DNA from 2 places in the Mycobacterium lehmannii genome. Region 1 is predicted to be linked to the other one. Evidence: riboswitches for the same ligand, from Rfam matches in the RefSeq annotation. Region 1 holds a riboswitch; the other holds the start of a gene.
The links. Region 1 has a riboswitch for S-adenosylmethionine ahead of AU192_RS10420 (serpin family protein). Riboswitches for the same ligand answer to the same signal wherever they lie in the genome.
Positions count from the first base shown of each region.

Region 1 (15,719 bases):
GCGGCCAAGTATGGCGGCCCGACGCTGGGTGTGGCGACGGCCCTGTACGACACGGTGACCGCCAAGACGTTTCACGACGGCTGCGTGGCTGCGATCTCCGGAGGCGCAGGGGTTGGTGGGGGTTATGCAGGTGGCACCTTGGCGGCGGCCGGAGCCTCGGCTTTCGGCGCTCCGCAATTGGCGCCGGGGGCCGCCGTGGTCGGAAGCATCGCCGGCACTTGGACATTCGGTTATATTGGCGGAATCATCGGCAATATCGTGTGTCCCAAATGAAGGTTCTCCCCATCGCGTTGCTCTGCACGCTGTTCTTCGGACCGCTCGGCATTCTGGCGCTGGTGTGGACGATTATCTGCATCGGGCGCGGCGACTTCCTGACGGCGGTGGTGTCGCTGGGGTTCGCGATGTTCTTCCTGGGTTTCATCGTCCCGTTCGCACGGGTCGTTCCGGGGAAGCTCGTCCCGAGTGGCGATTTCGACGACGAGGGGACGACCATTCGGCCGGATCGAGGCGTCGACCTACCTCTCCAGGTCGCACTCATCGGATCAACGGTGGCTTGTGGTTTGTTCGCGATATTCGGACCGCTCGGGATGGTTGATATCCCGGTGCCCGAGCACACGCGCATGTACTTTCCCCTCGCCAGCGCTCTCGCTGCGATCGTAGGCGCGCCAATTCTGTGGCGAACGCTCCGGCGCGGCGGCGTGCATTACCTGCGCTTGACGCCCAACGGATTCACGTTCGTGCAAGGGTCGCGGCCGAAGGGCGGTGACTGGGCGCATGTTGTAGATGTCACCGATGCCTCACCGAAACAGTCCGCACCATCACCGAATGCGATAGTCGTCGTGATGTCCGATGAGGAGGTCCTGACCTTCGCAGCGGCCTCGTTCACGCCGGAAGGACGAGCTCTGCGCGAGCTGGTCCGGTTCTATTGGCAGAATCTGGATCGCCGTGACGAACTGACCGACGGCCGGGCGCTGAAGCGCCTGGCTGACGGTCGATTCGCTTGAGGCGGCCGCACAGAAAGAACTAAACGACGAGAGCGTTTAGGGCCGCACGGTCGGCCAAAAGAGGTCGAACAGTCGCCCTTCCCAGTCCTTGGCGACGCGGCCGGTCCGTGCGCGCTCGGCGATGATCGCGCCGACCACGGCGTCGATGAGGGTGGCGTCGTCGACATCGGCGCGAAACGATCCGTCGGCTTTGGCCGCATCGATCACCGATTCCAGTTCAGCCCGCTGCTTGGCAAGAATGCGCCGGAAGAGCTTGGTGAAGTCGGGGTCTTCGTCGGTGAGCATGGCGGCGAAGCCGCCGTAGCCGACGCCGACCCCGATCGCCTTGACCGCTTCCGCGATGAGCCAGCGGAGCCGATCCGGCGCCTCGGTTTCCGCGCGGAGTGGTTCGGGAGAGGTCACCCGCGAGAGCGCGTCGGACAGCATCTCGCGGCGGTCGCGATGCCGGCGGTAGATGGTGGTCTTCGCGATGCCCGACCGTGCCGCCACGGCTTCGACGGTCACGGACTGAGGGCCTCGGGTGCGCAAGAGGGCCAGGGTGGCGTCGGTGATGCCGTCGTCGACGTCGCGTCGCTGTGCCATCGCACCTCCTACTAGCCGGGAATACATCCGACCGGAAAAACGCTACACTAGACGTAGCGCTACGATACGCGTAGCGTATTGCTGAAACTTAGGAGAGGTGATACTGGTGTTGAAGGCGTTAGGGCGGATTCCGCCGACGTTGGTTGGGTACGTGTGTCTGCTGCTGAGTTTCGCGGCACTGGGAACGTTCGTGTACGCGCTGGCCGCGCAAAGTGCGGTGGCCGGGATCATCGGGGCCAGCCTGGTCGTCTTGATGGTGATAGCGGTGGCGGGGTTCCGCGTTGGTGCCCGGAAGCGCGCAGAGTTCAACGACAGTGGGATCGAGATCCCCAGCGAGAACATCTGGGCGCGACCGCTGCGTCGCGAGCAGATCGACCAGTATCTGTCGACGTACCGCGGTGTGCGTGACAATCACGAGCAGTTGCTGGACGCCGCCACAGAGGTGTCCGTCGTGCCGACTAGGGAGATGGAGCGCCAAGCCGCCTGACGCGCGGCATGCGCTTTACCGGTGCGGGCATATCGAGCAGATCCTCAAGGCGTGACCCAGGAGTGAAGCAGCGGCACGCCCTCCCAAGCGCCGCCGCGGGCGACCGCGACGACGGCATGCGGCCGGTCGAAGGTGACCTCTACGCGGTGGATGGTGCGCTCGACGAGCTGCGGGGCGCCTGTCGCCATCGCCAAGGCTGTGACGGCAGCGGCCTCAAACCCGTACTCGTCGTAGGCGGCCGTGGCCCCCTGCACGCATTCGATCGACCCGTCGAGGCCTGGCACAGCCTCTGTCAATGACGAGGCGAGCTCTGCCACCCCAGGGGCGCCGGTCAGTGCGCTCTGCACGGTGGCGTCCCAGCGCGGCAGGTGACTGCGCCAAAAATCTTCATAGTCGTCGGGTGCGTCCCATATGACGAATGTCTCGGTCGTTTCGCGGACTGTCCACGCGTGGCCATCGGCGGGAATCCCACCGTGCCACAGTGCACCCTCGTTGAGCTTGGCGATGACCTCGTCGACAGCTTCCCACACCTCCGCCGGTGAAATATTCGGTGCGGCAATGACACTGACGACATCAACGCCGTCCTCGCTGAACGGCTTGGCGACGGCGACGAGTCCCGCGGCACTGGTGTCGGCGATGGTCTGCAGTCCCCCGTCGAGGACAAGCCGCCCGTCCTCGTCGATGTCCAGTTCCGTGGTCCACCGCGGCTGCAAGACCAGTGCGGTAGCGAGGACGAGCTCGGTCAGCGAGTCGACCTGTAGCGGGAACTGCTCGATGAGTCCGCGGGTGTGCTCGGCCGCCCAGCGGTCCAGCGCAGCCTGGTCGGGCAGCTCGTCGAGCGTGACAGGCAGCGTCGCCGTCGCTGGGGAGCGCGACCACGCGCCGAGCGCCGCCGCGACCGTCGGGTGCGGCGAGTCGAGCAGTTCGGCGGCCAGCGTGGCGGCTTCATCGCAGGACACGCCGAGCACCTCGGCCAGTCGCGCGCGGTGTGCGCCGGTCGCGACCGGCGCGAAGCGGGCGAGCAACAGCCACAACCCAAGATAGGAGATGGCCGGCGTCTGCGCCGTGCCCAGCGCCTGCCGCGCCGACGCCGCGTACGCGGTGACGAGGTGAGCGGCGACGCCCGGCCGAGTCGCCGTCGTCCATGCGGAATCGCCGCCTCGGCCAATGATTTTGCGCTGACCGCACGTCACACACTCGGTGGTCCAGTCACCCGGCATCACGCAGCACCCGGCCAGCGCAAGATCCGGCCGGCGCTCCGCCTCTTCGAACAACTCGGGGGTCGGCATGCCGTGGACCTTGTGGTGCAGCGCGGTCGATCCGCATCGGCCGCAGGCAGGGCTCTCGTTCGTCATGGCGGGCAAAGTACCTTGACGCCCCGACAATCGGATCGCAGAACAACCGAGTACACAGTTATTGCGTAGGCATCGCGGTGGTGACGCGACGCCTACGTCCTCGTGCGGGCCCGCTACGACTAGGACACCGGAGCCGCACCACCGCCATGCGGGTGTTCGCCCGCATCGCCACCACAGCGGCGGCACAGTCCATTGATGACATAAGCGGGCGGGTGCGGGCAGCGATCCGGCGAGGTGCATCCGCACACCACCGGGTACTGCTTGTACCGGGTGGCGTAGCCGCACCGATCGCACGGGCGGCGCATATGGGGAATGGAACCGACGTGGTACGGCATCACAACCTTCCTCCCTCGACAGGCCGAGTCCGTAACCAATAGGCGCCGGGGTTCATGCAGCCAGGACGACCGTCTCGGTCGTCTTGTGGTTCAGTGGTCGCAGTCATTGCCCGTCCTCGTTCGGGCCTCCACTCAGGAGGCGCTCTTACCGCCACCGATTGGCGTCGGCCGCTTCGTCATCCGAGCCACCCACGAGCGTGGGGTTGGCGTGCCGTCTAGTCGGAGCTTGGCGACGGCATCTCGTGAAGCTGCGGCCACTATACCTCGGCCGGTCGATGAGCTCGGTGAACCGATTGCATTGACGTACCGCAACGAACCGGCCTGCATGGGTCCTAAGAGGTTGGGTTGCGGCACCGTCCGCGTGGAGCACCTTCAGGACCCGCGGCGACGCTTCGACTCAGTCTCACGACGCCGAAACAACTCTGCAGGACGACCCCTCGTACCAACCGTGGTACTGCCTGTGGGAACGAGGTGCGATTCCATCGCTCGACGGAAGGTGTCGCGTTGAAGGGTGTACCCCAGAACAGCCTCGTGTGCGATGCGCAGCTGGCGGAGCGTGAACTCCTCGTCGAGCAGACCGTCAGGGTCCGGCTCGTCGGCATAGCGTGAACGTACGTGCTCGACTGCGCGCACAATGATTTTGTCGTGGTCGAATGCTAAACGACCGGTCCTGGAGATCGGAACGATTCGGGTCGTATCCGGAAACCGCGAATCGAGTCGATTCGCCTGCACCACGGCCACGTGAGCGACTGATAGCACCCATCCGCGGTCATCTCGCTTGGGGTCATCGAAGACGTGCAACTGTCTTGGGCACAGGCCTCGCACGTTGGCCTTGTCGCGCAGCGAGCGGTCGACGGCCTCGGTCAGCGTCTCTCCCTCATGCAGGAACGTTCCAGGAAGCGCCCAACCCGACTTGCCTCCGCGGCGCACTTGCAGGACTGCCAACCCATGCTCGGGATCGAGCGTCAACACGGCGGTGTCGACGGCGACCGACGGCCGCGGATAGTCCTCGAGGGTTCTCCCGCTGCTATCTCGGAATACGTTCCGGCTCATGTCGGTCACTCAGAGTACAGTGTTGACATTAGCGCATAACTGCGCAAAAGCTCTCTTGGGAGGAGGCGGACGAATGACTTCATTCAATGATCGTGTCGAAGGTGTGCTTCTGGCGACCGCGGCAGGAGACGCACTTGGGGCACCGTACGAGTTCAAACCACCGCGCGGGCCTGAGTTCGAGGTGGAGATGGTCGGCGGAGGCGGGTGGCGTCCGGGTGAATGGACCGACGACACGTCGATGGCGATCGCGATCGCGGAGGTGGCCGCGACGGGCGCCGACCTGCGTGACGAAGCCGCCCAGGATGCGATCGTGCGGCGTTGGCTCGATTGGTCGCGATCCGCCAAAGACATTGGTATCCAGACCAGTTCGGTGCTGAGGGCAGCAGTGCGCGGTGGTGTTATCACCGCGGCCAGCGCCCGCGCGGAGTCGGAGAAATATCACCGTCGCACCGGACGGTCGGCCGGCAACGGATCGCTGATGCGGACCGCGCCGATAGCGCTGGCGTATCTCGACGATGAGGGCGCGATGGTGGAGGCGGCACGCGCCCTCAGCGAGCTCACGCACTTCGACCCCGACGCGGGAGACGCGTGTGCGTTGTGGGTCTGCGCGATCAGGCACGCCGTGTTGACGGGGAAGCTCGACGTTCGGGTCGGCTTGCCGCATCTGGACGCGCGTCGGCGCGAGCTGTGGGCGAAGCGTCTGAATGAAGCGGAAGCAGCTCCCCCGGCATCGTTCCCGAACAACGGTTGGGTGGTGACCGCCCTGCAGGCGGCATGGTCGGCGATCTCGACAACGCCTGTACCGGAGGATGATCCGGTCAACGGTGTGTTCCGTGCGGACTACCTTCGGTTGGCGCTGGATGCCGCCGTCCGAGCGGGATACGACACCGACACGGTCGCGGCGATTGCCGGCGGTCTACTGGGGGCCGGCTACGGCGCATCGGCGGTGCCCGCGGCGTGGCGCGTGCAGCTGCACGGGTGGCCGGGGATCACCGCGCGCGGGCTTGTCTCGCTTGCGTCGGCGATCGGGCGCAAGGGCAAGCCGGACGAGTTCGACTTCTCCTATCCGCACTCTTCGGTCGACACCTGCGTTCGGCATCCGTACGACAACGGCGTTCTCCTCGGCGGCATCGGTGCGCTTCGGCAGCTTCCGGCCGAGGTGGACGCGGTGGTCTCGATGTGCCGACTGGCGGACGAGGATATGCGCGCCGACATGCCGCACGTCGAAGTGCGGCTGATCGATCGGCCGGAGCGCGACGAGAACCCGCATCTGGACTTCGTCCTGCACGACACCGTGCGCCTCATTGAGCAGTTCCGTCGCGAGGGACGCACGGTGTTGGTGCACTGCGTCGGGGCGTACAGCCGGACGCCGACGATGGGGGCGCTATACGGAGCAAGGCTGCGCGGGATCAGCGGCGACGAAGCACTGCGCGACGTACTGGAAGTGCTGCCGAATGCCCACCCGAATAGCGCGTTCCGATCAGCTCTGCGCAGACTCCAGACGCAGCAGACCGCCGATGGACAGCGGGAGCGAAGCTCATGACATTCGTGTGGAACGGGGTGCACGACACCTCCCTGTTGCATGACGCCGCGGTGTCGTCCGGTCATCGGTTCGCCGATGCCGCGAAGTCAGGTGACTGGTCAACCGTTTTCGAAATGCTGGATGACCCGCGGCAACCGGTAAACGTCAACTAGTGGCGGCCGGGCGGAACAGCGTGGTTCACGGTTCTGCATCAGGCCGCATGGCATGACGCGCCGAATGACGTTGTCGCCGCCCTGATCCAGCGTGACGCGTTACGGTCGTTGCCTGACTCACGAGGGCGCACACCGTATGAAGTTCGTTGCGAAGGGGAATATGAAACGGTCACTGCGGGCGGTTATGGCGAACACTGGCGGCAGTCGCTTACAACGAGCGCGCGGCGCCTGAAGCCGCCATCGTCGGAGCTCGACGTCGAAGAGCTGCACTCGTTGAACCGCCACCTGGCCGGCTTGATCGACGGCAGGATCCGTGGTCGGTTGTTCGGCGGCCGGGACCCACGTGCCGAGCTTCGATATCCGCTGGTCGAGATCCTCCACGAACTCCCTGGTAACCACCTGTGGTTCCCGGTCCCCGGTATGTACGGCGGCTTCGATATTTCATTGCGGGGCAGCGTTTTAGATGTGAAGAGTTGGTGCCGAGTCGTCGGCGGTTCGGGCCAGGCCCACCTCGTGACGACGGCCGGATGCATCCTCGTTGACGAAGGATTCGTGTGATCGCGATGGCGTTCTGAGTTTCTGCTCGACGGGTACTACGACCGACAGGAGCCTGGGCATGATAGCGAGCCAACGTTGGCACCGACTCCGCGCGGGGGCACACACCATGACGGGGTGGATCGGCGATTCTCAGCTGACTTATCTGGCAGTGCGAGGTAAGTCAGGCTGGGTGCTGACAAGAAGTGTCGCCGGGGCCGGAACGACCGTGATTGGTGAACCGACGCCGACCCTACGCGCATCGAAGGCGGTCGCTGCGGCGGATTTGGACACTGGCCTGCTTCGATTCGTATGAGAAGCGTCGGGCTTCGGGGGCTGTCAGCTCATTTCGCGCAAAATATAGGAGTTGTTGTGGCCAAAGGCTCGACCTAAATAACTGGCGGTTGCCGTACCTTGTCCGGCCCCATGCCCTGGCGGGTCAAGTTCAGCCTTTCAGCACCACTGGTTGTCTTTCGACGGGAAGGAACTTGCGATGACGCCATCGACACCCGGCGAGGCAATCTACCGAGACGACTGGCATTTACGGGTGCCGTCCGGCAGCACGAAGGTTTACGAAGGCGAAGCGCCAATCGATCCCGGTAGCGGCATGAATCACTATCTAGAGATTTGGGCCCATGACTCCCCCGATGGCTTCACCATCTACGTGTCTGACGACGGGAGAGGCTGGGCTGACGACCTCAGCAAGATTTTTCACATCGATGCGACCGAAGTCGCGGAACTGAGGAATGCTCTGAGGGCGGCAGATGACGACGGTCTAGTCGAACTGTTCGCTACCGGCATCCGGAATCGGGAGATCAAGGTGCCGGGTCCCAGCGACCATTGGATGGACATCGTCGACTTCCCGTCGAAATGGCTGATGGAGAATAGGATCAGCTACTCCTGGGCTCAAAGAATCGACGAAGCCTGACGCCGAGGATGGCTGACACGAGGGAGCTACCGAGGTGACCGAGAGACCGGACTATTCCGACTGGCGACAATCGTGGCCCGCCTTGGTGGTCAGCTGTGACACGGACGCCGCGCTCAAAGTCCTTCACGACTACTACGCGGTCGATGATGAACAGCTGCCGCTCTATACGGGATCGCGCTTCGAGGCGATCGCGAGAATGAACGCAGATCCGTACGCGCTGAAAGCCGAGGATTTCGTCGCGGTCTCGATGCTGAGCGTCACTGTACCTGCTAAGGCGGCCATTCGGCTCCTCGGCCGCGATGCGGAAATCATCCACCGGTTGCTCCGGCAGATCCCCGACGATCTCGATATCATCGATGCCAATCCCGAGCTGCTCGATTCGGACTCGCGAGCGAGCCAGCTGTGGCAGATTCTCAGACGAGGTCGTGACGGTCTAGGTCCAACCACGACCAGCAAACTATTGGCGGCGAAACGTCCTCGCCTCCTTCCGATCTGGGGCACTTTCGTACAGCAGGCGACGGGTATGGACACAGTTGGCTATTGGTGGAAGTTCCGATTCGTTCTTAGCGAAGATCAATTGCGACTGTGGGACTGGCTGGGCGAACTGCGTTCGCGATCAGCCAGTGTGCCCGGATCGGTCTCTGAATTAAGAATTCTTGATGTCCTGCTTTGGATGTCCGTCCGGTCCGGTGGTGGCAAGAGAGCCGAAGAGCCGGTCTAGATGTACATCTAGACGGGGTGCCGATATTCAAGCCGGCGAGGCGGCTATACCGATATCCACATTCCACTGACGAGCACCGTCGACCGTCACGTGCATGCCGAGCTCCGTAATCCTGCCGTCGAGCGGATGCCACGGGCGTTTCGGTAGCCCTTGCCCCAGAAGGGGATCGAGTGAGTCAATCGCTGGCTTCCATAGGTTCAACCAGTTTCTGCGTGGTCCCACGACGAACGCGAGTTCGAGTCGGACGGGCCCCGGTGGCAGTTGTTCCGCGTCAGCCACTACGGCATAGACCTGCCTCTTGAAGTCGGGACTATCAGAGGACGCGGTGGTTCTCGCTAGCAGCACGCCTTCTGACGGCGGCGCCACCTCCTGCGCGGCGCAAATCCTGACCAACGACGACTCGCGATGTTGCTTTGTGCACCACACCGACACGAGGTCGCGGTCCTTCAAACGGGCAGCAAGCGGGTACGCGTAGTTGTCGAGGTCCGCCATGTCGAGGAGGTCCCGTTCTGCGGGGACGCCGACATCAAGCCTAAGCGAGCACGGACCGTCGATTCGCGAGGATGACAGCAGGTCTTCAGTGTCATCCAGGTATGCACGAAGTCGGACTTGATCGGGATGATCTGACTTCTCCCAGGAAGCCAATCGTGGCGCCACGCGAAGTTGACGGCTGTCGTCACATTCGGGGCGGGAGAACCAACGCATCGCCACACAGTAATGCCGAGCACTGACAAGTCGCCCGTAAGCAGCGGCGATGCACTCTGATTGGGTGCAACAACCGCAATCGGCAGCCTCGATGCCGACAGCCGATAGAAGCCGCCCGAGGTCCGGGCTGACGACCTATCAACTCAAGATCACCGAATTACGGCAGCAGCTCCGCGACGACCCCGCACATGTTCTCGACCTCGGCGGCCGACGGCTGCATCTCGAAAGCGTGGACATGACACGCCTTGCTCAACCGGTGCCACGCCACCGCCGCCTTGTCGGCCGCGTCTGGACTGTCGAGCGCCCGCAGGATCAACAGCTTGCTGCGTGTCGTCGCCCATCGTGCCTCAGCGTCGAGGTCGGCGCATCGCTGGTCGACGACCTCCTCAAGTGCCCGACGCGCCAGAAATGCCGCCAACCGCGGCGAGTGCCCGCCACGGGTGGCCAGGATCCGCTGAGCCTGACCGAGAAGTTCGGCGGCTTTCATCGCAACCCCAGCACCGTCTCGACGGTGCGCTCGAGTTCGCGCGCCTCTGGCATCCCGATGCCCGCGGCTTCCGTGTGCACGGCGTTGCACAGCTTGAGTGTGCGACGACGTTCTTTCTTCGCGTCGAGCCAGCCGGTGAGATCCGAACCCGGATCGCCGTGTACCGCCAGCGCCAACCGCGAGGAGGTTTTCTTCGCCGAAGCCCACACCTCTTCGGACTCTGCGCGGGCGCGGCCGGCCAGATATTGCTTGGTGTAGAACGCCTGTCGGGCAGCCGATTCCACCGCGATGCGGAACAATCCGGGCAGGACGCGCGCCCGTATGTCGTCGGGTAGGCGGTCGTCCTTGATGAGGGCAAAGACGTCGTCGACGGCCCGCAGAGCCGGGTTAACGTTGTCGTGGACGGATACCTTGGAGTCGGCTCCGCGAACGACCTCCACAAGCCGGGCGTCGACACCGGTGTCGCGGATCACGGATGCCAGCCGGTCGTCGTGGGAGAACACTATGACCTGATGCGTCTGGGCGACTTCGGAGAGGACTTGGACGAACCCGTCGATCTTGGCAGGGTCCATCGCCTGGACGGGGTCGTCGAGCACGATGAATCGGAAGGGGCTGTCGGCGGCCATGGCTCTCGGCAGAAACAACGCGAGGGCAAGGGCGTGCTGCTCGCCCTGGCTCATCACCGACAGCGCCTTCGTGGGCTTGCCGTCCACCGACCCGCTCAGCGAGGCGCGCCGACGCGTCGCGGTGCCCTCCAGCGTGATGTCGCCGAGGTCGACATTGCTCTCCTGCCGCAATTCACTCCAGATCTGGCGGGCCTGTGCCGCAATGGGTTCGAGCCGCGAGTTCCGGAACGACGCGGCGTGATCGACCATCCACTTCTTGGCCGCAGTCATCGTCTTGACCGTGTCATCGAGCGCGCGGGCTTGTTTCTCGACGGGCACCCATCCGCCGATCTGCGCCGCCAGCGGTGCCCATGCACCTTCGCGCTGCTTGAGTGCCTCGTCGGCCTGTGCCCGCATTGCCTCCGCCGCATCGACGACGGTGACCAGCGTCGATTCGAGATGCGTTGCGAGCGCCTCGTCCCCGTCGGGAACCTGTCGCGCGGTTTGAACCGCCGCGATGAATGCGGGGATTGCGGGCAGGTCGACGCCATCGACCGCCTCAACTTCAGGCAAGCGGTCGAGCAACGAAGCGACCGAGGCCCTCGAGTTTCCGAGTTCTGCTGTAGCGGACCGATATTCGGTTAGGGACTCTTCACTGCTCGCAATGGACTCACGGGTGCGGGCCGCCCATTCGTCGTCGATTCGGCCCTGTCCGCAGACCGGGCAGTCGGTGTCGCCGGCGTGATCGTGGAAGCGGATCGCTGCTTGTAGGAGTTCCACGCGCTGGCTGGCGCTTTCGGCGATGGTGCTTGCGGTCGCGGCGGCGGCCTGAGCGGCGTTGCGTAGTCGAGTTGCGGTGTCGTCGATGTCGTCGAGGGTGGGGGTGTCGAGTTGGGCCAGTCGGCGCAGGGCGGGGACGACCTGCAGTCCCGGATCCTCGGCACCGGTGGCCAACGCGAGAACGTCGTCGAAATCGGCGCTCTTCTTCTTGAGTAACTTTGTTGCGTGCTGGGCTCGTTCGTCGGCCGACTCGGCGAGCAGCGTGAGCAGGCGCTTGCGTTCATCGTCTGCGCGGGCGCGGACGGCCTTCGTCGACTTGAGCTCAGCCGTAAGCCATTTCTCGGCATCGGCGAGCACTTCGAGGCCGAGCAGCTTGGCGAGCGCGTCGTAGAGCGCCGAAGGCCCGCCGTCGAATAACCGGCCGAGTTCGTCGTAGGAGAGGACGGGCCGCCACAGCTCAAGGGCGCGCGTCCAGCCCAACCCGTGGGTGCCCTCGACGTGCTCGCCGGAACCGATCTGCGTCCAAGTCTTGCGGTCGGTCAGGGCCGCGCCGGGTGACCAAGTCATTCCGATGGTGAACGGGCCGGTGCCTTCGGCGGTGAAGCCGACGCGGATGGCGCACGGGTCGGCGTGGTGCAGGTTCTGCCACGACTCCGACCAGAGGGTAGCCTTCTGCAGCCAGCGGTAGCTCGTGCCGGTAAGGGCGAGTTCGAGCGCTTCGGCGAAGCTAGATTTGCCGGAGCCGTTGCGGCCGCTGACGACCATCAGGCCGGGCGCCGGGTACAGGTCGAGACGGGCCTGGCGGCCGATGCCCCGGAAGCCCGCGACCGAGATACTTGTCAGGAAGGTCGGTGTCGACTGCGATTCTGTGCCGTCGGACTCTTGGTCGACGACCTCGGCGAGCGCGTTGAGTACAGCATCCTTAACCGCCGCGTTGAGCCCGACATCCTGCTCAAGCATCTCAAGGATGACCTCGTGGACAGATTGTTCTGCTGGTTCTGCTGCGGCGGACGCCGCATCATCGATTGCCCCCATTCGTCGATTGAACTACGACGGGGTGGGCGACGGCGGCAATTGGACCCCGCGCCGATGCGTAGGCTCAGACAATCAGCGCGCCGGGACGGGCCACGTCGCAATATTTTGGAACGCTTTCAGCCTGTTCGGCCACCCGAAAGGTTGACCCTGAACCCTGCGCTCCGCCGGAAGACGCGCTGATCTCCGCATAAGCCGGAGCGTGTTCCGAGCCGCGACTCGGACCAGATCTTCAATCGTGGCTCTGTCGGTGGGAAAAGCGAAAATCGTCGAACGGTGCTTCTCATAACCATCAAACAATTCGCTTTTTGGTTATTCGATGGCCACGAAACTGCACACCACAGCGTTCGAGTTCGGCCCTCCACCCTTCTTCGAGGCCAATTATTGTTGGATTTTGATATAAGCCCGCGCGGACCTCTGCTGCAGTCAGACGACTGTACTTGTCGTAGTTCGGATCGTCCCGGTCAAGGAACTCCTCTTTACGGTGAAGCAGCGGACGGTTCAACCGGTCACCGAAACGCTGGTAGCTCGCTTCAAGTGAGGTCATCTCGACGCCGTAGGTCCAGTCCAAGGTCGGATGTGGATCTGTGTCGAAGGCAGGATACGATGACCACGAAACTCGCCTGCCCCGGTGGTCAAGTTTGAGAATGTTCCAGCCGTCTGGTCGTCCCGCCGCGACGAAGCCACAGTATTCGTAGAGGCGAAGAACCACAGGGATTTTCGACACCGCACGCCGATGTACGTAGAGAGCTGTGGCCGTGAGCTTGCCCGGCGAATTCCGCATAGCACCCCGGACATACGTATCGTCGCGAATCTTCGATAATAGCCGGTCAGCGCGAGTACACGCTTCCCGATAGCTCCTGAAACAATGCTTGATATCCGCTTGAACCGTTAAGGGAAGGTCCTTTAACGACGGGCGGCCGTTGAATATCGAAGTACCGAGGTACAACAGCGTATCGAGAGTCGACCGTTTGAACCCCTCAGCGACGCGTTCGGGCGACGCTCCTTTCTCGATGGCGTCTAGCATAGCGCGACGGGACAGCGAGCCAAGAACCGGAAGGAGCTCGTCTGGTATCTCCTCGAAGAGTGGCGGTCGACCGCGTCGCTCGGTGAACGAAACCAATTCCGCGACAGCCGACGCGTAGTCGCCGCTATCGGTCCATTTGAAGTCTTCAATCATTCCTCGTGCGAGGTACGAGAATCTGTCTTCATCCTTGCGGAACACATACACGACACCAGGTGTGGGCGAAACGCACCGGGTTCCGGTTACATCCTCGACGAACTTCCGGAGTTCGTTTGGGCTGAAAAAGTGCTGAAACGTATTGCGACTCGTGACAAGTCCATCGCCGAGAAACACCCCGGTAACGGAGCTGAGCTCCCATTTGAGTCGGCACGCTACGATCAGTGCCCGCGAAGTGAGATCCCAAGCTGTCTCGAGAGTCTGTCGCCGTTCGACAGGGTCCTCGATAACATTCAGGACATAGTTGAGGAATACGACATCATTGACGCCGAGAGCGGTCTCGGGAGCGTAGAACGGATCCCATCCATTCGCCTCGAAGCCCATGCGCCGGAGCCTCTGGACATCCTGGCCTCGGCCACAACCATAATCGAGAACTGAGCGATCTAGCAGCATCACGCCGTCACGTAGAGCATGCCTCACGGGCATCGAAAGGTCGCTGCGACCTATTGCGGTGCGTTGCCTAGCGATAGACCGGTTCTGCATCGTTCGGCACATCCCTCCAAATGGCCCGATCTAGCGCTTCTAGGAAATATGCCAGTGCGCAAGGCGCGTTACCTGAAGCCACGCTGTCGGCGGGGGTTACTACTTGTCATGCGCGATCTCGTCATGGAGTTCGTCAACGGCGTGGCATTGCGGGACTAGCGAGCGAAAACACCACCTTAGAGTGCACACACCGAACACTGCGTCGTGTCGTCGTCATCGTCGAGCGCATCGCCTAGGACCTCCCATACCGGCCGGTTCTTCTTGCGCTTCTTAGCTTGTTCTTGCGCTTCTGCGTGTCGCGCAAGAATCTCTTCACGCCGAGACAGAAGGTCTGGTAGAGACTCACTACCGGACCACGTGTATTGGCGGCCCTTCATCGCATAATCACCAAACGAAGCATCCCCGTCTGCGCCCGCATCTTGTCGAACCTTCGACTCGATCGCGATGGCCCGCTGAAACAACTCGGGATGCCGCTCGGCTAGTCCCACCCACTCAGCCTTGCGTTGGTAGAAGCAGAAGTAGCAACCAGATCGCGTACGCCATTCGTAGTACTTCGGCAGCCCTATACCGGCTTGTTCCAAGATCCGCAATACACCGTCGTGATCGATATTATTCTCGACAAACGGCAGGACCGTGCGAATATTTGGCTTGGTGCTTACATATCCTTTACGGCTGGGCTCGTCGGCTCTGATTGCTACGTACGACACCGCCCGAGCGTCTCCGATCCACTCTTCTAGGGGTTCGATCTTCATCTTCTTTGTGCACCAGCGCATCTGAGGGGACGGCAAGGTTCCGCGATAAACGTCGAACCAGTGGTCGAAACCCTTTCGCGCGTTAAGGCGCGCAATGGGCTTCGCGAGTGCCGTCTCGAGACGGTCCAGGTACTCATAGGTTTCGGGTAGCTCGGCACCTGTGTCGCAGAAAAAGTACTCCATCTGCGGCACGCGGTCTCGCAGGAACACTGCTAAAGCGCTCGAGTCTTTTCCACCGCTAATGCCGCAAATATGTCGTACAGTGTCAACCATTGATTTGGTTCCTCTCCTGGCCACTGCCTGTCCCCAATGGCTCGGCGTTCTCGTGCTCTATCGCCAACCTTGCCATCAGTATCCGACAAGCGGCTGCCCTCGACACTCCGTTCTCCATGATGGTGTCGAGCAATCTCTCGAAGTGGGGATCGAGGGCCGCTTTCTCCGGCTCGGTGAGAGCCAAGAGTTCGATCGTCTCAGTGCCATCAGGTCTTGTAAGAGTCATCCGACTCGAGGCGTACCCGTGCGTCTTGTTTGCGGCAAGACGGTCGTGCAGTAGAGCAGATGTGCGCCGTAATGCGCCGCCCAACTCTGCAACCCTGAGAAAAAACCGTCCGGCTACGTCGTCGGTCCAGACGCGAGGTGCTTGGCCCTCACAGACCACCATTGCGAGGTTTTCCAACCATTCATCGTCGTCCATTGGACGACAAAGCGCCCCGACGAATGCCTTCAGTCTAGGCTCCAGGATGTTTCCATCAAGCCGCGTCGCGTCAGCAGATAATGCCTGACGCAGCTCCCCAAGGTCACTCGATGTTGACGTTGCTTCTGCCAACTGCTGTCGTATCGACGTCAACAGTCTTGGATAGGCTTCGCGGAGCTCACGAACTGTCTTGGCTAGACGGTCTGCGAACTCATCCGCAACCTTGCTCTCCAGCCGCCCTCGTCCC
Region 1 is NZ_LQIR01000014.1:12,029-27,747, forward strand. Features, by position in the region: gene AU192_RS10400 (hypothetical protein) at 1-273, shown strand, start outside; gene AU192_RS10405 (hypothetical protein) at 270-1,004, shown strand; gene AU192_RS10410 (TetR/AcrR family transcriptional regulator) at 1,041-1,586, opposite strand; gene AU192_RS10415 (hypothetical protein) at 1,693-2,073, shown strand; gene AU192_RS10420 (serpin family protein) at 2,118-3,428, opposite strand; SAM riboswitch class IV at 3,900-4,011, opposite strand; gene AU192_RS10425 (NUDIX hydrolase) at 4,136-4,816, opposite strand; gene AU192_RS10430 (ADP-ribosylglycohydrolase family protein) at 4,890-6,359, shown strand; gene AU192_RS25940 (hypothetical protein) at 6,785-7,069, shown strand; gene AU192_RS10440 (hypothetical protein) at 7,539-7,973, shown strand; gene AU192_RS10445 (DUF6308 family protein) at 8,008-8,694, shown strand; gene AU192_RS10450 (hypothetical protein) at 8,722-9,399, opposite strand; gene AU192_RS10455 (hypothetical protein) at 9,557-9,886, opposite strand; gene AU192_RS10460 (AAA family ATPase) at 9,883-12,231, opposite strand; gene AU192_RS25055 (DNA phosphorothioation-associated putative methyltransferase) at 12,596-14,038, opposite strand; gene AU192_RS10470 (phosphoadenosine phosphosulfate reductase family protein) at 14,203-15,051, opposite strand; gene AU192_RS10475 (hypothetical protein) at 15,044-15,719, opposite strand, start outside.

Region 2 (15,719 bases), on a different contig from region 1:
CTCGGTGTCGTGGTCCTTGAGGTACTCCTTGACCTTCTTGCGCAGCTCCACCTCGTGCGGACGCTCGGTGTCGAGCCAGAACAGCGCGGTCATGTCGGCGGCCCTGGCCCTCGTCACGGCCAGCTTCACCCAGTCGCGGATCGCGGCGTCCTTGACCACCGGCATGCGCCAGATGTCGCCGGTCTCGACATTCTGGGTCATCAGCACCTCGCCGGTGTCGACGTCGACGATGTTGGCGACGCCGTCCTCGGGGATCTCGAACGTCTTGTCGTGGCTGCCGTACTCCTCGGCTTTCTGCGCCATCAGCCCCACGTTGGGCACGGTGCCGATGGTCGTCGGATCGAACTGCCCGTGGGTCTTACAGAAGTTGACCATCTCCTGGTAGATCCGGCTGAACGTGGACTCGGGGTTGACCGCCTTGGTGTCCTTGGTCCGCCCGTCGGCGCCGTACATCTTGCCGCCGAGACGGATCATCGCGGGCATCGACGCGTCGACGATCACGTCGCTCGGCGAGTGGAAGTTTGTGATGCCGCGGGCCGAATCCACCATCGCCAGTTCCGGGCGGTGCTCGTGCACGGCGTGGATGTCCTGGACGATCTCCTCGCGCTGCGAGGCGGGCAGCGCCTGGATCTTGTCGTAGAGATCGGACATGCCGTTGTTGACGTTCACGCCGAGTTCGTCGAGCACCTTCTGGTGCTTGGCGAACGCGTCCTTGTAGAACACCTTCACCGCGTGGCCGAACACGATCGGGTGCGACACCTTCATCATCGTGGCCTTGACGTGCAGCGAGAACATCACGCCGGTCTTGTAGGCATCCTCGATCTGTTCTTCGAAGAATTCGCAGAGCGCCTTGCGGCTCATGAACATGCTGTCGATGATGTCGCCGTCGTCGAGAGCCACCTCCGGCTTGAGCACGATCGTCTCGCCGCTCTTTGTCTCGAGCACCATCTTGACCTTGCGGTCCTTGTCCAGCGTCATCGACTTCTCGCCGTGATAGAAGTCGCCGGTCTTCATGGTCGCCACGTGTGTGCGCGACGCCATCGACCACTCACCCATGCTGTGCGGATGCCGACGCGCGTACTCCTTGACCGCCTTGGGGGCGCGCCGATCCGAGTTACCCTGCCGCAGAACAGGGTTGACCGCGCTGCCGAGAATCTTGGCGTACCGGTCGTGAATCTCTTCTTCCTCGTCGTTCTTGGGGTCGCCGGGATAGTCGGGAAGGTCGTAGCCCTTGGCCTTGAGCTCCTTGATCGCGGCCAGCAGCTGCGGCACCGAGGCGCTGATGTTGGGCAGCTTGATGATGTTGGTGTCCGGCTTCTCGGTGAGCTCCCCGAGCCGCGCCAGGTTGTCGGGCACGCGCTGCTCGTCGGTCAGGCGGTCGGAGAACTCGGCGAGAATGCGTGCGGCCACCGAGATGTCACTGGTCTCGACGTTGATGCCCGCCGGTTCGGTGAAGGTGCGGATGATCGGCAGGAACGCGTAGGTCGCCAGCAGCGGCGCCTCGTCGGTCAGCGTGTAGATGATGGTCGGCTGCTCGGCAGTCATGTGGGGTTCTCCGGCTCGCTAATCGGTCAGGCCTCGGTCAGTCGACTACCAGTATTGCGCCGTACCCGACGCTCTGTGTGAGCCAGGGGGTCCGCCGACAGGACTGTGATCCGCTACTGGTGGGTAGCCCGCCATCGGCATGCCTCGCTGGCACGACGCAGGTGACGTGCGATAGGCTTCTCATCGGTCATGAGTGCCAGCGACAAGCCCCGGCTTGCTGGTCGGCAACCCTCCAACCGCGGTGGGGTGCCCCGGGTGATGACCAGGTTGAGTACCCGCTGACAAGCGGTTACCGGCAAGCGCGGGTCCGTTGTGACGGGCCCCCAGAGAAGACAGCGGAGGTCCGGCGTGCGCAGTTACCGCTGAGTGCGTGAAAGCCCCTTATCGGCCCCTCACAACAGGAGAAGCTATGAGCACCGAACACGATGACCCGACCGCGCGGTGGGCGTTCGAAACCAAGCAGGTCCACGCCGGACAGACCCCCGACAGCGCGACCAACGCCCGGGCGCTGCCGATCTACCAGACCACGTCGTACACGTTCGACAGCACCGATCACGCCGCCGCGCTGTTCGGCCTCGCCGAGCCCGGCAACATCTACACGCGGATCATGAACCCCACCCAGGACACCGTCGAGCAGCGCATCGCGGCGCTCGAGGGTGGTGTGGCGGCGCTGTTCCTGGCCTCCGGTCAGGCCGCCGAACACCTCGCGATCCTCAACATCGCCAACACCGGCGACCACATCGTGTCCAGCCCGCGGCTCTACGGCGGCACGTACAACCTGTTCCACTACACGTTCCCCAAGATCGGCATCGAGGTCAGTTTCGTGGAGGACCCCGACGACCTCGACTCGTGGCGTGCCGCGGTGCGGCCGAACACGAAAGCGTTCTTCGCCGAGTCGATCTCCAACCCGAAGATCGACATCCTCGACATCCCCAACGTCGCGGCGGTCGCCCACGACGCCGGCGTCCCGCTGATCGTCGACAACACCATCGCCACCCCGTACCTGATCCAGCCGCTGGCCCACGGCGCCGACATCGTCGTGCACTCGGCCACCAAGTACCTCGGCGGGCACGGCACCGCCATCGCCGGCGTGATCGTCGACGGCGGCACGTTCGACTGGACCAACGGCAGATTCCCCGGCTTCACCGAGCCCGACCCGAGCTACCACGGTGTGGTGTTCGCCGAACTCGGCCCGCCCGCATACGCGCTCAAGGCGCGGGTGCAGCTTCTGCGTGACCTGGGTTCCGCGGCGTCGCCGTTCAACGCGTTCCTGGTGGCCCAGGGCATCGAGACGCTGAGCCTGCGCGTCGAGCGGCACGTCGCCAACGCGCAGAAGGTCGCCGAGTACCTCGAGGGGCACGACGACGTGCTCTCGGTCAACTACGCCGGATTGCCCTCGTCCCCGTGGTACGAGCTCGGAAAGAAGCTGGCGCCCAAGGGGACCGGCGCCGTGCTCGCCTTCGAACTGGCGGGCGGGGTCGACGCCGGAAAGGCCTTCGTCAACGCGCTGACCCTGCACAGCCATGTCGCAAACATCGGCGACGTGCGGTCGCTGGTGATCCACCCGGCGTCCACCACACACGCGCAGTTGGCGCCGGAGGAGCAGTTGGCCACCGGCGTCACGCCCGGGTTGGTGCGCCTGGCGGTCGGCATCGAGGGCATCGACGACATCCTGGCCGATCTGGAGCGGGGCTTCGCCGCCGCCAAGCCGTTCAGCTCCGCAGGCAAGTCCGATCCGAACGCCACGGCGGCGTTCTGATGACCCTCTCCGACCTGGAAGTCGAGGTGCCGCTCCTGAATCTGCCCGCGGAAGGCGAGATCGGCGTGGTCGACATCGGCCCGCTGACCCTGGAGAACGGCGCGGTCATCGACGACGTGTCGATCGCCGTGCAGCGCTGGGGCAAGCTGTCGCCCGAGCGCGACAACGTCGTCGTGGTGCTGCACGCGCTGACCGGCGACTCCCACATCACCGGTCCGGCAGGGCCCGACCACCCGACCCCCGGCTGGTGGGACGGCGTCGCCGGTCCCGGCGGACCCATCGACACCGACCGCTGGTGCGCGGTGGCCACCAACGTGCTCGGCGGGTGCCGCGGCTCGACCGGCCCGAGCTCACCGCATCCCGACGGCAAGGCGTGGGGTTCGCGTTTCCCGGTCGTGTCCGTCCGCGACCAGGTGCGCGCCGACATCGCCGCGTTGGAGGCGTTCGGGATCACCGAGGTCGCGGCGGTAATGGGCGGCTCGTTGGGCGGCGCCCGCGCACTGGAGTGGATGGTCGGCCACCCCGACAGGGTGCGCGCGGGGCTGGTGCTGGCCGTCGGCGCGCGTGCCACCGCAGACCAGATCGGCACGCAGAGCTCGCAGGTCGCCGCGATCAAGGCCGACCCGAACTGGCAGAACGGCGACTACTACGGCACGGGGCTGTCCCCCGACCTCGGCATGGAGATCGCCCGCCGGTTCGCCCACCTGACCTATCGCGGCGAACTCGAGCTCGACACCCGGTTCGCCAACGATCCGCAGGACGACGAGGACCCCGGCGTCGGCGGCCGCTACGCCGTGCAGAGCTATCTGGAGCATCAGGGCCGAAAGCTGGTGTCGCGGTTCGATGCGGGCACTTATGTGGCCCTCACCGAGGCGCTGTCCAGCCATGACGTCGGACGGAACCGCGGGGGCGTCGAGGCCGCGCTGCGTGGCTGTGGTGTGCCTGCCGTGGTCGGCGGCATCACCTCCGACCGGCTCTACCCGCTTCGGCTGCAGGAGGAGCTGGCCGAATTGCTGCCCGGCTGCGCCGGACTCGATGTCGTCGAGTCGATCTACGGGCATGACGGCTTCCTGGTGGAGACCGACGCGGTCTACAAGCTCATCCGCCGGACGCTGGAGCTGGCATCTCGGTGAGCGGGCTGGAACAGGATCGCTCGCTGTCGTTCGGCGCGGAAGCCGCAGCCTACGAACGCGGTAGGCCGTCGTATCCGCCCGAGGCGATCGACTGGCTGCTGCCGTCGGCCGCCGCCAAGGTGCTCGACCTCGGCGCGGGCACGGGCAAGTTGACCACGCGCCTCGTCGAGCGCGGCCTCGACGTCGTCGCCGTCGATCCGATTCCCGAAATGCTTGACCTGCTGAGTCGTTCGCTTCCCGAGACGCCCGCGCTGCTCGGCACGGCCGAGGAGATCCCGCTGCCCGACGACAGCGTGGACGCCGTGCTGGTGGCCCAGGCCTGGCACTGGTTCGATCCCGAGATCGCGGTCAAGGAGGTCGCCCGCGTGCTGCGCCCCGGCGGTCGGCTGGGCCTGGTGTGGAACACCCGCGACGAGCGGCTCGGTTGGGTCAAAGACCTCGGCCGGATCATCGGTCACGAACACGATCCGTTCAGCAACACCGTGTCGCTGCCCGAACCGTTCACCGATGTGCAACGTCATCAGGTCGAGTGGACCAGTTACCTGACCCCCCAGGCGCTTATCGACCTCGTGGCGTCCCGCAGCTACTGCATCACCTCACCGGAGCAGGTGCGCACCAGGACGCTGGACCGCGTGCGCGAGCTGTTGGCGACCCACCCGGCGCTGGCCAACTCCACCGGGCTGGCGCTGCCGTACGTCACGGTGTGCATCCGGGCGACGCTGGCCTGACAGCCGCGCCGAGATCGACGTATTGGCGGAAATGGTCGAGGAAAACCCGCCAAATCGTAAGTCTCGGCGATTGCAGCGTTAGCTGGTGCCCAGCGGGTCGATGGTCCAGGCGACATAGAGCATCGTCGCGCTGACGGTCGCGGTGGTGACGAAATCGACACCTCGGCTGCGAACCGCCAGCAGCCCCGCCCGTTCGTCGCTCAACATCAGCCGCAGCGCGGCAGCCACCCCGACCCCGATCGCCATCACCAGCGCGCCGCGTCGCCAATATCCCGCGACCACCAGGACGAACGCGGCGGCGAAGATCAGCCCGACCGACCAGAACGGCCACTGACTCGCGAAAACCTTGCGCGCGAACTCCTTTGGCGTCACGTCGCCGCCAGTGCCTCCGCGCGCTCGACCACGTTCGTCAGAAGGAACGCCCGCGTCAGCGGGCCAACGCCACCCGGATTAGGCGAGACGTGGCCTGCGACGTCCCAGACGTCGGGGTGGACGTCACCGACGAGCTTGCCGTTCTCGTCGCGGCTGACCCCGACGTCGACGACCGCCGCGCCGGGTCGCACCATCTCGGCGGTCACCATATGCGGCATGCCCGCCGCGGCGATGATGATGTCAGCCTCTCGGGCCAGCTCCGGGAGATGGCGAGTCGCGGTGTGGCACAACGTCACCGTCGCGTTCTCCGAACGACGGGTCAGCAGCAGTCCGAGCGGGCGACCGACCGTCACACCGCGGCCGATGACGACGACCTGCGCGCCGGCGATCTCCACCTCGTAGCGGCGCAGCAGGTGCACGATCCCGCGCGGGGTGCACGGCAGCGGTGCCGGTTCGTTGAGAACCAGCCTGCCGAGGTTCGTCGGATGCAGACCGTCTGCGTCCTTGCCCGGGTCGACGCGCTCCAGGGCGGCGTTCTCGTTGAGGTGCTTGGGCAGCGGCAACTGCACGATGTAACCGGTGCACTCGGGGTTGGCGTTGAGCTCGTCGATCGTCTCGTCGAGCGTGGCCTGGCTGATGTCGGCAGGCAGGTCGCGGCGGATCGAGTTGATGCCGACCTTCGCGCAGTCGGAGTGCTTACCGCGCACGTAGGCCTGAGACCCGGGGTCGTCGCCGACGAGCACCGTGCCCAACCCCGGCGTACGTCCCGCCGCGGTCAGCGCCGCGACCCGTTCGGTGAGGTCGACGAAGATCTCGTCGCGCGTGGCCTTGCCGTCCAGTGTGATCGCACCCACGGGTCACAGTCTGGCATGCTCTGAGACCATGAACACTCAGCCCAATGTGTTCACCCCGGCCAAGCTCGGCCCGGTGACGCTGCGCAACCGGATCATCAAGGCGGCGACGTTCGAGGCGTCGACGCCGGACGCGCTCGTCACCGACGAACTGATCAACTTCCACCGACTGCCCGCCGCCGGCGGAGTCGGGATGACGACGGTCGCCTACTGCGCGGTCGCCCCCGGCGGGCGCACCGACGGCTGGCAGCTCTGGATGCGCCCCGAGGCGGTGCCCGGCCTGAAGCGGCTGACGGAAGCGGTCCATGCCGAGGGCGCGGCGATCAGCGCGCAGATCGGCCATGCCGGCCCAGTGGCGAATGCGCGGACCAACAAGGCCAAGGCGCTGGCGCCGATCCGCTTCTTCAACCCGCTGTCGATGCGGTTCGCCAAAAAGGCCACACGTGAGGACATCCGCGACGTCACCGAGGCCCACGCCAACGCCGCGCGCCTCGCGATCGAATCCGGTTTCGATGCGGTCGAGATCCATCTCGGCCACAACTACCTGGCCAGTTCGTTCCTCAGCCCGCTGCTCAACCGCCGCACCGACGAGTTCGGCGGTTCCCTGCAGAACCGCGCCAAAGTGGCCCGCGGCGCCGTCATGGCGGTGCGGCGCGCGGTGGAGAAGGAAGGTGCCCCTATCGCGGTGACTGCGAAGCTGACCATGACCGACGGTGTGCGCGGCGGTATCCCGATCGAGGAGTCGCTGCAGACCGCGAAGTGGCTCGAGGAGGACGGCGGGCTGGACGCCATCGAGCTGACGGCGGGCAGCTCGCTGGTCAACCCGATGTACCTGTTCCACGGCGACGCGCCGGTCAAGGAGTTCGCAAATGCGTTCAAGCCGCCGATTCGGTGGGGCATCCGGATGACCGGCAAGAAGTTCCTGCGCGAGTACCCCTACCGCGACGCGTTCCTGTTGCGCCACGCCCAGAAGTTCCGCGCCGAACTCAAGATGCCGCTGATCCTGTTGGGCGGCATCACCAACCGAGAGTCGATGGACCTCGCGATGGCCGAGGGATTCGACTTCGTGGCGATGGGACGCGCGCTGCTGGCCGAACCGGACCTGATCAACCGCATCCAGGCCGACAGCTCGGTGCAGTCGATCTGCGATCACTGCAACAAGTGCATGCCGACGATCTACAGCCACACCCGCTGTGTGCTGACCGGGGCGCCGGACAACTATCAGCCGTCGACGGCGGGCCGCGGCTCGACGTAGGCCACCATCGGTTCGGTCACCAGCACCTGGTCTCCGGCGGTCACGACGAGTTCCTTGGGCGAAAACGTATATGTGGCGCCCTCGTTCTCGACGGTGAAGACGCCGTCACTGTCTTCGACGGCAGGCGCGGTCAGCACCAGACCGTCGCTCATCCGCACCCCGCGGTACTCGTAGCTGCTGCCACGTTCGCAGATCGCGACGAGCGCGAACTGGGTACGGCCCAAAGCCGCTGGCTGCCATGGGGCCTCGCAACGGGCTTCGGAGTCGACGAACCCACGGGCGTCGATCGCGATGGCGCCTTGCGCATCGACCGTCGGCGCCAGGAACGCCGCTACGACACAGAGCCCGCCAATGCCGAAGACCAGGAAAGGCGCCCGAGACACCATGACCTATGGTGACCACGTTTCGTCGCCATAAGCGCGCGACTCGCCGTACGACCGGCAAACTTTCGTGGTCGGAGCACCGGGTCGGACATGCCTACCGTTAGAGTTGGCGACGATGTCCAATGTCGCCGGCGGTCCGGCTCCGACGAGCCGAGCTGCTTCACCCGCGCTCACCGTTCGGTACGACGGATCGACCCGAACCTTCGCGGCGGGCAATGACGTCGTCATCGGCCGCGATCTGCGCGCCGACGTTCGCATCGCCCATCCGTTGATCTCCCGTGCGCATCTGGTGTTGCGCTTCGACCAGGGCCGCTGGGTGGCGATCGACAACGGCAGCCTCAACGGGATGTTCGTCAACAACCGCAGGGTTTCCGCGGTCGACATCCACGACGGTCAGACGATCAACATCGGCAATCCCGACGGTCCGCGGCTGACTTTCGAGATCGGCCGCCATCAGGGCGCGGTCGGCCGGACACCGACCGTGGCGGTGCCGATCGCCAACCAGCGACCGACGGGCAACTACCCCACCGCGCCGCCACCCCCGCCGGTTTCGGGACCCCACTCGGCTCCGCACACCGCGCGGCCGTACGGTCCGCCGCCGGGTCAGGCGCGTCCACAACCGACCTATCCGAGTGCGCCTCCCCCGCCCCGGCATCCCAGCACGCCGCAGCCCGCGGCCTATACGAGCCCTCAACAGCCGGTGCGTCAGGTGATATCGTCCCCGGCGCTCGAGTCGGCGACGATGATGGGACCGACCGCGGCTCCGCGCTCCAGCGAGGGCAACCTCGCCACGAGCATGCTCAAGATTCTGCGGCCGGGAACCAGGCCGCCGGACAACGTCCCCGGCGCAGTCAAGATCGGTCGAGCCACCGACAACGACATCGTCGTACCCGACGTGCTGGCGTCGCGCCACCACGCCACGCTGGTGCCGACGGCGGCCGGTACCGAGATCATCGACAACCGCAGCATCAATGGCACGTTCGTCAACGGTGCACGCGTGGAGTCCGCGCTGCTTCGCGACGGGGATACGGTCACGATCGGCAACATCGACCTCGTCTTCTCCGGCGGCACACTGGTCCGCCGCAGCGAGAGCGAGGCCGCGACCCGCACCGGCGGACTGGAAGTTCACGGCGTCACGTGGACCATCGAGAACAACAAGACGCTGCTGGACAACATCTCGATCGCCGCGCGGCCCGGGACTCTGACCGCGGTCATCGGCCCGTCGGGCGCCGGCAAGTCGACGTTCGCCCGGTTGGTCGCCGGCTATACCCATCCGACGACGGGCACGGTGACCTTCGAGGGCCACAACGTGCACGCCGAATACGCGTCGCTGCGCTCCCGGATCGGGATGGTCCCCCAGGACGACGTCGTGCACGGTCAGCTGACCGTCCGTCAGGCGCTCATGTACGCCGCGGAACTGCGCCTGCCGCCGGACACCACGAAGGCCGACCGGGAACAGGTCGTCATGCAGGTGCTCGAGGAACTCGAGATGACCAACCATCTGGAGACCCGCGTCGACAAGCTCTCCGGCGGCCAGCGCAAGCGCGCTTCGGTTGCGCTCGAACTGTTGACCGGCCCGTCGCTGCTGATCCTCGACGAGCCGACCTCGGGTCTGGACCCCGCACTGGACCGTCAGGTGATGACGATGCTGCGGCAACTGGCCGACGCCGGGCGCGTCGTGCTGGTCGTCACGCACTCGCTGACCTATCTCGACGTCTGCGATCAGGTGCTGCTGCTGGCGCCCGGCGGAAAGACCGCGTTCTACGGCCCGCCCAGCCAGATCGGCCCGTCGATGGGCAGCACCAACTGGGCCGACATCTTCAGCTCGGTGGCCAGCGACCCCGAGGCGGCCAACGAACGCTTCCTGTCCCAGCACGGGCCTCCGCCACCGCCGCCGCCGACCGAGGAGCCGTCCGATCTGGGCAGCCCGACGAGCACGAGCGTACGGCGACAGTTCTCGACGATCGCGCGCCGACAGGTGCGACTGGTGGTGTCCGACCGCGGCTACTTCGCGTTCCTGATGCTGCTGCCGTTCATCATGGGCGTGCTGTCGCTCTCCGTGCCCGGTGACGTCGGGTTCGGCGTGCCGGTGCCTGCGATACAGGGCGGCCCGGCACCCAACGAGCCGGGCCAGATCCTGGTCATGCTCAACGTCGGCGCCATCTTCATGGGCACCGCGCTGACCATCCGGGCGCTGATCGGCGAACGGGCGATCTTCCGCCGCGAGCAGGCCGTCGGATTGTCAACGACCGCATACCTTTTGGCGAAGGTGTTCGTGTTCACCCTGTTCGCGATCGTCCAGTCGGCGATCGTCACGGCGATCGCGATCATCGGTAAGGGCTGGGGTCCCGGGGCCGTCGAAAGCGGCGCGCTCATCGGCAACCGCAGCATCGAGTTGTTCGTCGACATCGCGGTGACGACGGTGGCCGCGGCGATGGTGGGCCTGGCGCTCTCGGCGTTGGCCAGGTCCAACGAACAGATCATGCCGCTGCTGGTGGTGGCGATCATGTCCCAGCTGGTGTTCTCGGGCGGCATGATCCCGGTGACGGACCGGATCGTGCTCGATCAGATGTCCTGGTTCACCCCTGCCCGTTGGGGTTTCGCGGCTTCGGCCTCGACGATCGACCTGATCCGGTTGGTGCCTGGCCCATTGACGCCCAACGACCGACACTGGGAACACAGCGCGGGCACATGGCTGTTCGACATGGGCATGCTGGCGCTGATCTCCATCGGCTACACGGCGTTCGTGCGCTGGCGGATTCGGCTGAGCAGTACCTAGCCTCGGGCAGGGGCGAGCCGCTTGAGGGCGAGACCGCCCTCGAACGGGCGGTAACCGAACGCGGGCGGCGAGACATAACCCGTATCGCCCAGCGGTGTATGCACTTCGGCGACCGTCGGACCGATCTCGGAGGCGACCGGGACGAGGGCGTCCAGGTCGAACCGGTACAGCCGGGCGGCATTCCCGGCGAGGATCTTGCGGCACACGTCCTCGGGTTGGTCGTGCAGTGCCCAGCGGATCGCCAACTTGGAGTGCGGCGCGAAGCCTTCCTCGTGCGGGTAGTCGCTGCCCCACATGACGTGGTCGGCACCGAGGTAGTCGATGGTCGACGACTCGTACGGCGTCAACTCCGATGCCAGGTAGCAGTTCCGCTTGGCGTAATCGCTGGGCTCCATGGTCAATTCGTCGATCGACGAGCCGCCGAACATTCCGTACGTGCGGTTCCCCGCTTCGGATTTCATCGAGGGCACCATGACGTCGAGCAGCATCATCTGGTCCTGCAGCCACAGCGTTCCCTGCTCGGTCGGCACGAACCGCAGGGTCGGATGACGCTCGAACACCCCGGCGAGGATGAGGTGCGAAACCGTGCGTTGCGCCCACATCGCCATCTCGGTGACCAGCACGGCATTCGACGCCGGCTGATCCATCGGCATCAGCGGGCTGCCGGCTCCGGCGTGCTGAACCACGGTCAGGTCGAGTTCCGCGCACAGCGCCCAGATCGGTTCGTAGCGGGTGTGGAACAGCGGTGCGACGTTGGGGTCACCGGGTGAGACGGCGGGTAGCAGCACGCCGCCGAAGCAGCCCTTCTCGGCGCCCCAGCGGATCTCCTCGAGCGCCAGGTCGACATCGTTGGGGAACACCTGAATCAGCCCCCGGCGCCGCGCCGGCGCCAACGAACAGAAGTCGATCTGCCACCGGTTGTGGGCCTGCACACCGGCCCATCGCTTCTCGAACTCGTCGCGGGTGCGCGGCAGCGTGATGGTGATGTTCGGGGTGGTCGGGAAGAACGGCGGGACGGTGTTGGGAAGCAGCACTTCGGCCGCCACCCCGTCGGCGTCCATCTCCGAAATCCGAAGCTCATGGCTCCAGTTGCGCTGCGCGGTGGCGATGATCAGGTCGTCGAACGGGCTGACATAGGTCGCGGCCCATGCGTCGAAGTCGTCGTGCAGCCGGGCGGGCAGGTAGGCCTTGTAGTCGCGCAGGTCGGCCCCCGCGTGGGTGTCGGTGGAGATGACGACGTAGCGATCGAGGGTGTCCCATGTGGCGGCCATCTGCCCATTCTTTCTCCGGACAGATGGCCGCATGCGGTTTCGGCGCTATTGGCCGCACCCGCTCATGACAGCAGCCAGTCGTTGGGTGAGAACAGCTCACTGTGCACCCGCGTGGCCGGCACACCCCGCGCGAGCAACTGAGTACGGACCGCCTGCACGAAACCGTTGTTGCCGCACAGGTAGATCTCGGCGGTCGCAGGCAACTCGATGCCGTCCAGCGTGAGCAGCCCCGGATGCACGCCCGCCCGTCCAGCGGTCAGGCCGTCCTCATACCAGACGTCCAGCGAGCCGTTTTTCAGCTGGGCCATCAGCTCGTGCTGTCGCTCTCGCAGCGGGTGGCTGACGTCGCTGCGGTCGGCGTGCAACACCTGCACCGGGGTGGCGGGCGCGTTGGCCGCGAGGTACTCCAGGATGCCGACCATCGGGGTGATGCCGATCCCGGCCGAGATGAGCACCAGTGGTTGGTCCCCCGTGGGCGCGGGCAGATCACCGAATGGCACGGTGACGTCGAGGATGTCGCCGACGCAGACGTTCGACGCGATCCAGGTGGACACCTCGCCGGCGGGCTGATCGCCAACGGCGGCGACCGGTCTGACCGCGAACGTCAGGTCCTCTCCCGGAGCGTTGACGAGGCTGTACTGGCGCAGCTGACGCGCACCGTCGGGCATCGTGACGCCCACCGAAACATACTGTCCCGGAAGGAATTCCGGGAACCCGCCACCGACCGGGCGGACGGTCAGCAGCACCGCTCCCGACGGGTCGTCGAGCCGGGAGACGACACGGACGCGACGGTAGACGTCACCGTCGGCGACCCCCGCGGCCGCGTAGAGCGCGCGCTCGATGTCGATCAGGGTCTGCGCCATGATCCAGTAGACCCGGTCCCACGCGGCGGCCACCTCGTCGGTCACCGTGTCAGCGCCGAGTACCGCGACGATCGCGGCGAAGAGATGCTCGTGCACGATCGGGTACTGCTCGGCGGTGATGCCCAGTGACGCGTGCTTGTGCCCGATCCGGGACAGCAGTTCGGCCGGGTGCGGAAGCTGTGGGTCGACGAGGTGGGCGGCGAAGGTCGCGATCGACGCCGCCAAGGCCCGCTGCTGAGCACCTTGGGCCTGGTTGCCGCGATTGAACAGGTTGCGCAAGAGGTCCGGGTGGTTGGCGAACAGGCGGCGGTAGAACTCCGTGGTGATCTCGTCGATGTGCGCACCGATCAGAGGAAGCGTGACCGAAACGATCTCGGCGTGTTGCGGATCGAGTTCAGCGGGTGCGGCGGCAATGGCGGTCATCGGGGGGCCCTTTCGGCGGGTTGGGGAAGAGGTTCTGGGTCGGCGCCCTTGAGCGGTGGCCCGTGGATCAGGAGAAGCCCTGCATCCCTTGTCAAATCGGCGATGGTGTGGCGGTCGAGCTCGCGGTAGAACGCCTCCTTGGCGTCGGCGAGCGCACGGCGCAACCGGCATGCCGACACCAATGGGCACGGGTGGGCGCCGTCGCAGTCGATGACCTCCCGGTCACCCTCGAGGCGCCGGATGAGCCAACCGAGTGACGCTTCGCGGCCGGCCGCGGTCAGGGTCAGCCCGCCGACCCTGCCGCGCTGAGTGTTCACCACGCCGAGATCGGCCAATCGGGCGACCGCCTTGGCGACGTGGTTCTCCGAGGCGTTCGCACCGACCGCGATCGACCGGGTGGTGACCCGGCGGTCCTCTGCTTCGCCGGCGGCGAGCAGCATCATGGTCCGAAGACCGAGGTCGGTGAACCGAGTGAGCTGCATACGACAGAACGTAGTAATTCGGTATTGCGGATGCGAGTTTTCCCGATGTGTGCTTAAACACCACGTACGCTGCGGTTTTTTGATCAGGCGATTCGCGGCATCCGCCGCCGCATCATTCCCCGTGGATGTTCAGGCCGTGCGCGGCGGCGAACGCGAGCGCTTGGTCGACGTCGATCTTCACGCCGGTGAGGCCAGCGGTGGTCCACAGTGTCGGGTCGGTCCTGGCGCCGCGAAGGTCGGCCTCGTCGAGTCGCAGGTTCTGCACCCGCGCCCCGCTCAGATCCGCGCCGCGCAACACCGCCTTGCGCAGATCGGCGTCGACGAGGCCTGCCTCACGCAACCGGCATCCGGTGAGATCCACACCCCGCAGATCACATCCGCCGAGGACGGCCATTGTCAGGTCGACGTCGACCAGCGTCATCGGCCGAAGGCGGCTTCCGGTGAATACCGATCCGAGCATGCTGCATTGTCGAAATACGCTGTGGTGCAGGGTCGCTCGCTCGAACCGGCAGTTCCGAAACGCCGAACCGGCATGTTCGGATTCGGTGAGGTCGACCCCGCGGAAATCACATTCGTCGAAGACCACGCGTTCGGTGCGCAGCCTGCTGAGGTCGTCGTCGCGGAAGTCGCGGCCGGTGTAGTGCTCGTCGCTCCACAGTGTTTCGTCGGGACGCACTCGGTCAACCGGGCAGGGAGGTCAGGTTCGCCAGAGCGTACTCGGTGATCGCGATCAACGCCGCCTTGGCGGACTGCCGGTCACGCGCGTCGACGGTGATCACCGGAACGTGCTCGCCCAACGCCAACGCCTTGCGTACCGCGGCGGCGGGATGCCTTGGCGCGCTGTCGAACTCGTTGATTGCGACGAGGAAGGGCAGGTTACGCGCCTCGAAGAAGTCGACCGCGGCGAAGCTGTCCTGTAGCCGCCGCACGTCGACCAGGATGATGGCTCCGATCGCGCCGCGGACGAGGTCGTCCCACATGAACCAGAACCGGCGCTGACCGGGCGTGCCGAACAGGTACAACACCAGGTCATCGGCCAAGGTGATGCGACCGAAGTCCATCGCCACCGTCGTCGTGTTCTTCTCGGGCGTGGCTTCCAGCCCGTCGACACCCGCCGAGGCGGCGGTCACCAAGGCCTCGGTCCGCAGCGGCACGATCTCGGAGACCGCGCCGACGAACGTCGTCTTCCCGGCGCCGAAGCCGCCCGAGATGACGATCTTGGAAGAAGCCGGCTGGCCCGAGGGTTTCGGTGCTCGGCGCTCCTCAAAGTGCCTTGAGGCCACGCAGTGTCCTTCCTATCAACTCACGTCTTTCGTCGATGTCGGTCGACTCGCCCAGGGTGCTGCCGACCGCCACATAACCCTGCGTCACGAGATCCCCGATGAGCACCCGCGCCACGCCGAGCGGCAACGATAACTTCACAGCGATCTCGGTAACCGACGGGCGGTCGACGCATATCGCCACGATCTGCCCGCGCACGTCGTTACCCGGCCAGCGCGGCGGCTTGGCCGAGTCGACCGCCTCGATCGGCGCTTCCAGCGGCAGCGAGACGCGGGAGTCGGTGCGGCCCGCGGTCAGGATGTACGGCCGGACCAGGCTCGGCTCGGCCGCGACGTCGCCCTCCCATTGGTTTATCGGCGGCTCACGAATGTTGGCGTGCGCGCCGGCGCGCCGACTGGACGACGGTGCCCACCCGCTCGACCAATACCGCCATCTCGTAACCGATCTGGCCGATGTCGCAGTTGCGTGCCGCCAGGGTCGCCAGGTTCGAGCCGTCGCCGACGCGCATCAACAGCAGGTAGCCGTTCTCCATCTCGACCACCGACTGCAGCACGTGGCCGCCGTCGAAGAGTTGCGCCGCACCCGTGGACAGGC
Region 2 is NZ_LQIR01000002.1:39,484-55,202, forward strand. Features, by position in the region: gene AU192_RS02990 (NADP-dependent isocitrate dehydrogenase) at 1-1,545, opposite strand, end outside; SAM riboswitch class IV at 1,731-1,853, shown strand; gene AU192_RS02995 (bifunctional o-acetylhomoserine/o-acetylserine sulfhydrylase) at 1,955-3,304, shown strand; gene metX (homoserine O-acetyltransferase MetX) at 3,304-4,437, shown strand; gene AU192_RS03005 (class I SAM-dependent methyltransferase) at 4,434-5,165, shown strand; gene AU192_RS03010 (DUF3017 domain-containing protein) at 5,244-5,537, opposite strand; gene AU192_RS03015 (bifunctional methylenetetrahydrofolate dehydrogenase/methenyltetrahydrofolate cyclohydrolase) at 5,534-6,391, opposite strand; gene AU192_RS03020 (NADH:flavin oxidoreductase) at 6,420-7,643, shown strand; gene AU192_RS03025 (hypothetical protein) at 7,610-8,026, opposite strand; gene AU192_RS03030 (FHA domain-containing protein) at 8,142-10,805, shown strand; gene AU192_RS03035 (amidohydrolase family protein) at 10,802-12,076, opposite strand; gene AU192_RS03040 (globin domain-containing protein) at 12,139-13,362, opposite strand; gene AU192_RS03045 (RrF2 family transcriptional regulator) at 13,359-13,844, opposite strand; gene AU192_RS03050 (pentapeptide repeat-containing protein) at 13,957-14,520, opposite strand; gene AU192_RS03055 (GTP-binding protein) at 14,525-15,127, opposite strand; gene AU192_RS03060 (DUF742 domain-containing protein) at 15,108-15,479, opposite strand; gene AU192_RS03065 (roadblock/LC7 domain-containing protein) at 15,487-15,719, opposite strand, start outside.
Region 2: linked by a shared signal. The riboswitch ahead of AU192_RS02995 (bifunctional o-acetylhomoserine/o-acetylserine sulfhydrylase) and the one ahead of AU192_RS10420 (serpin family protein) in region 1 are both predicted to bind S-adenosylmethionine.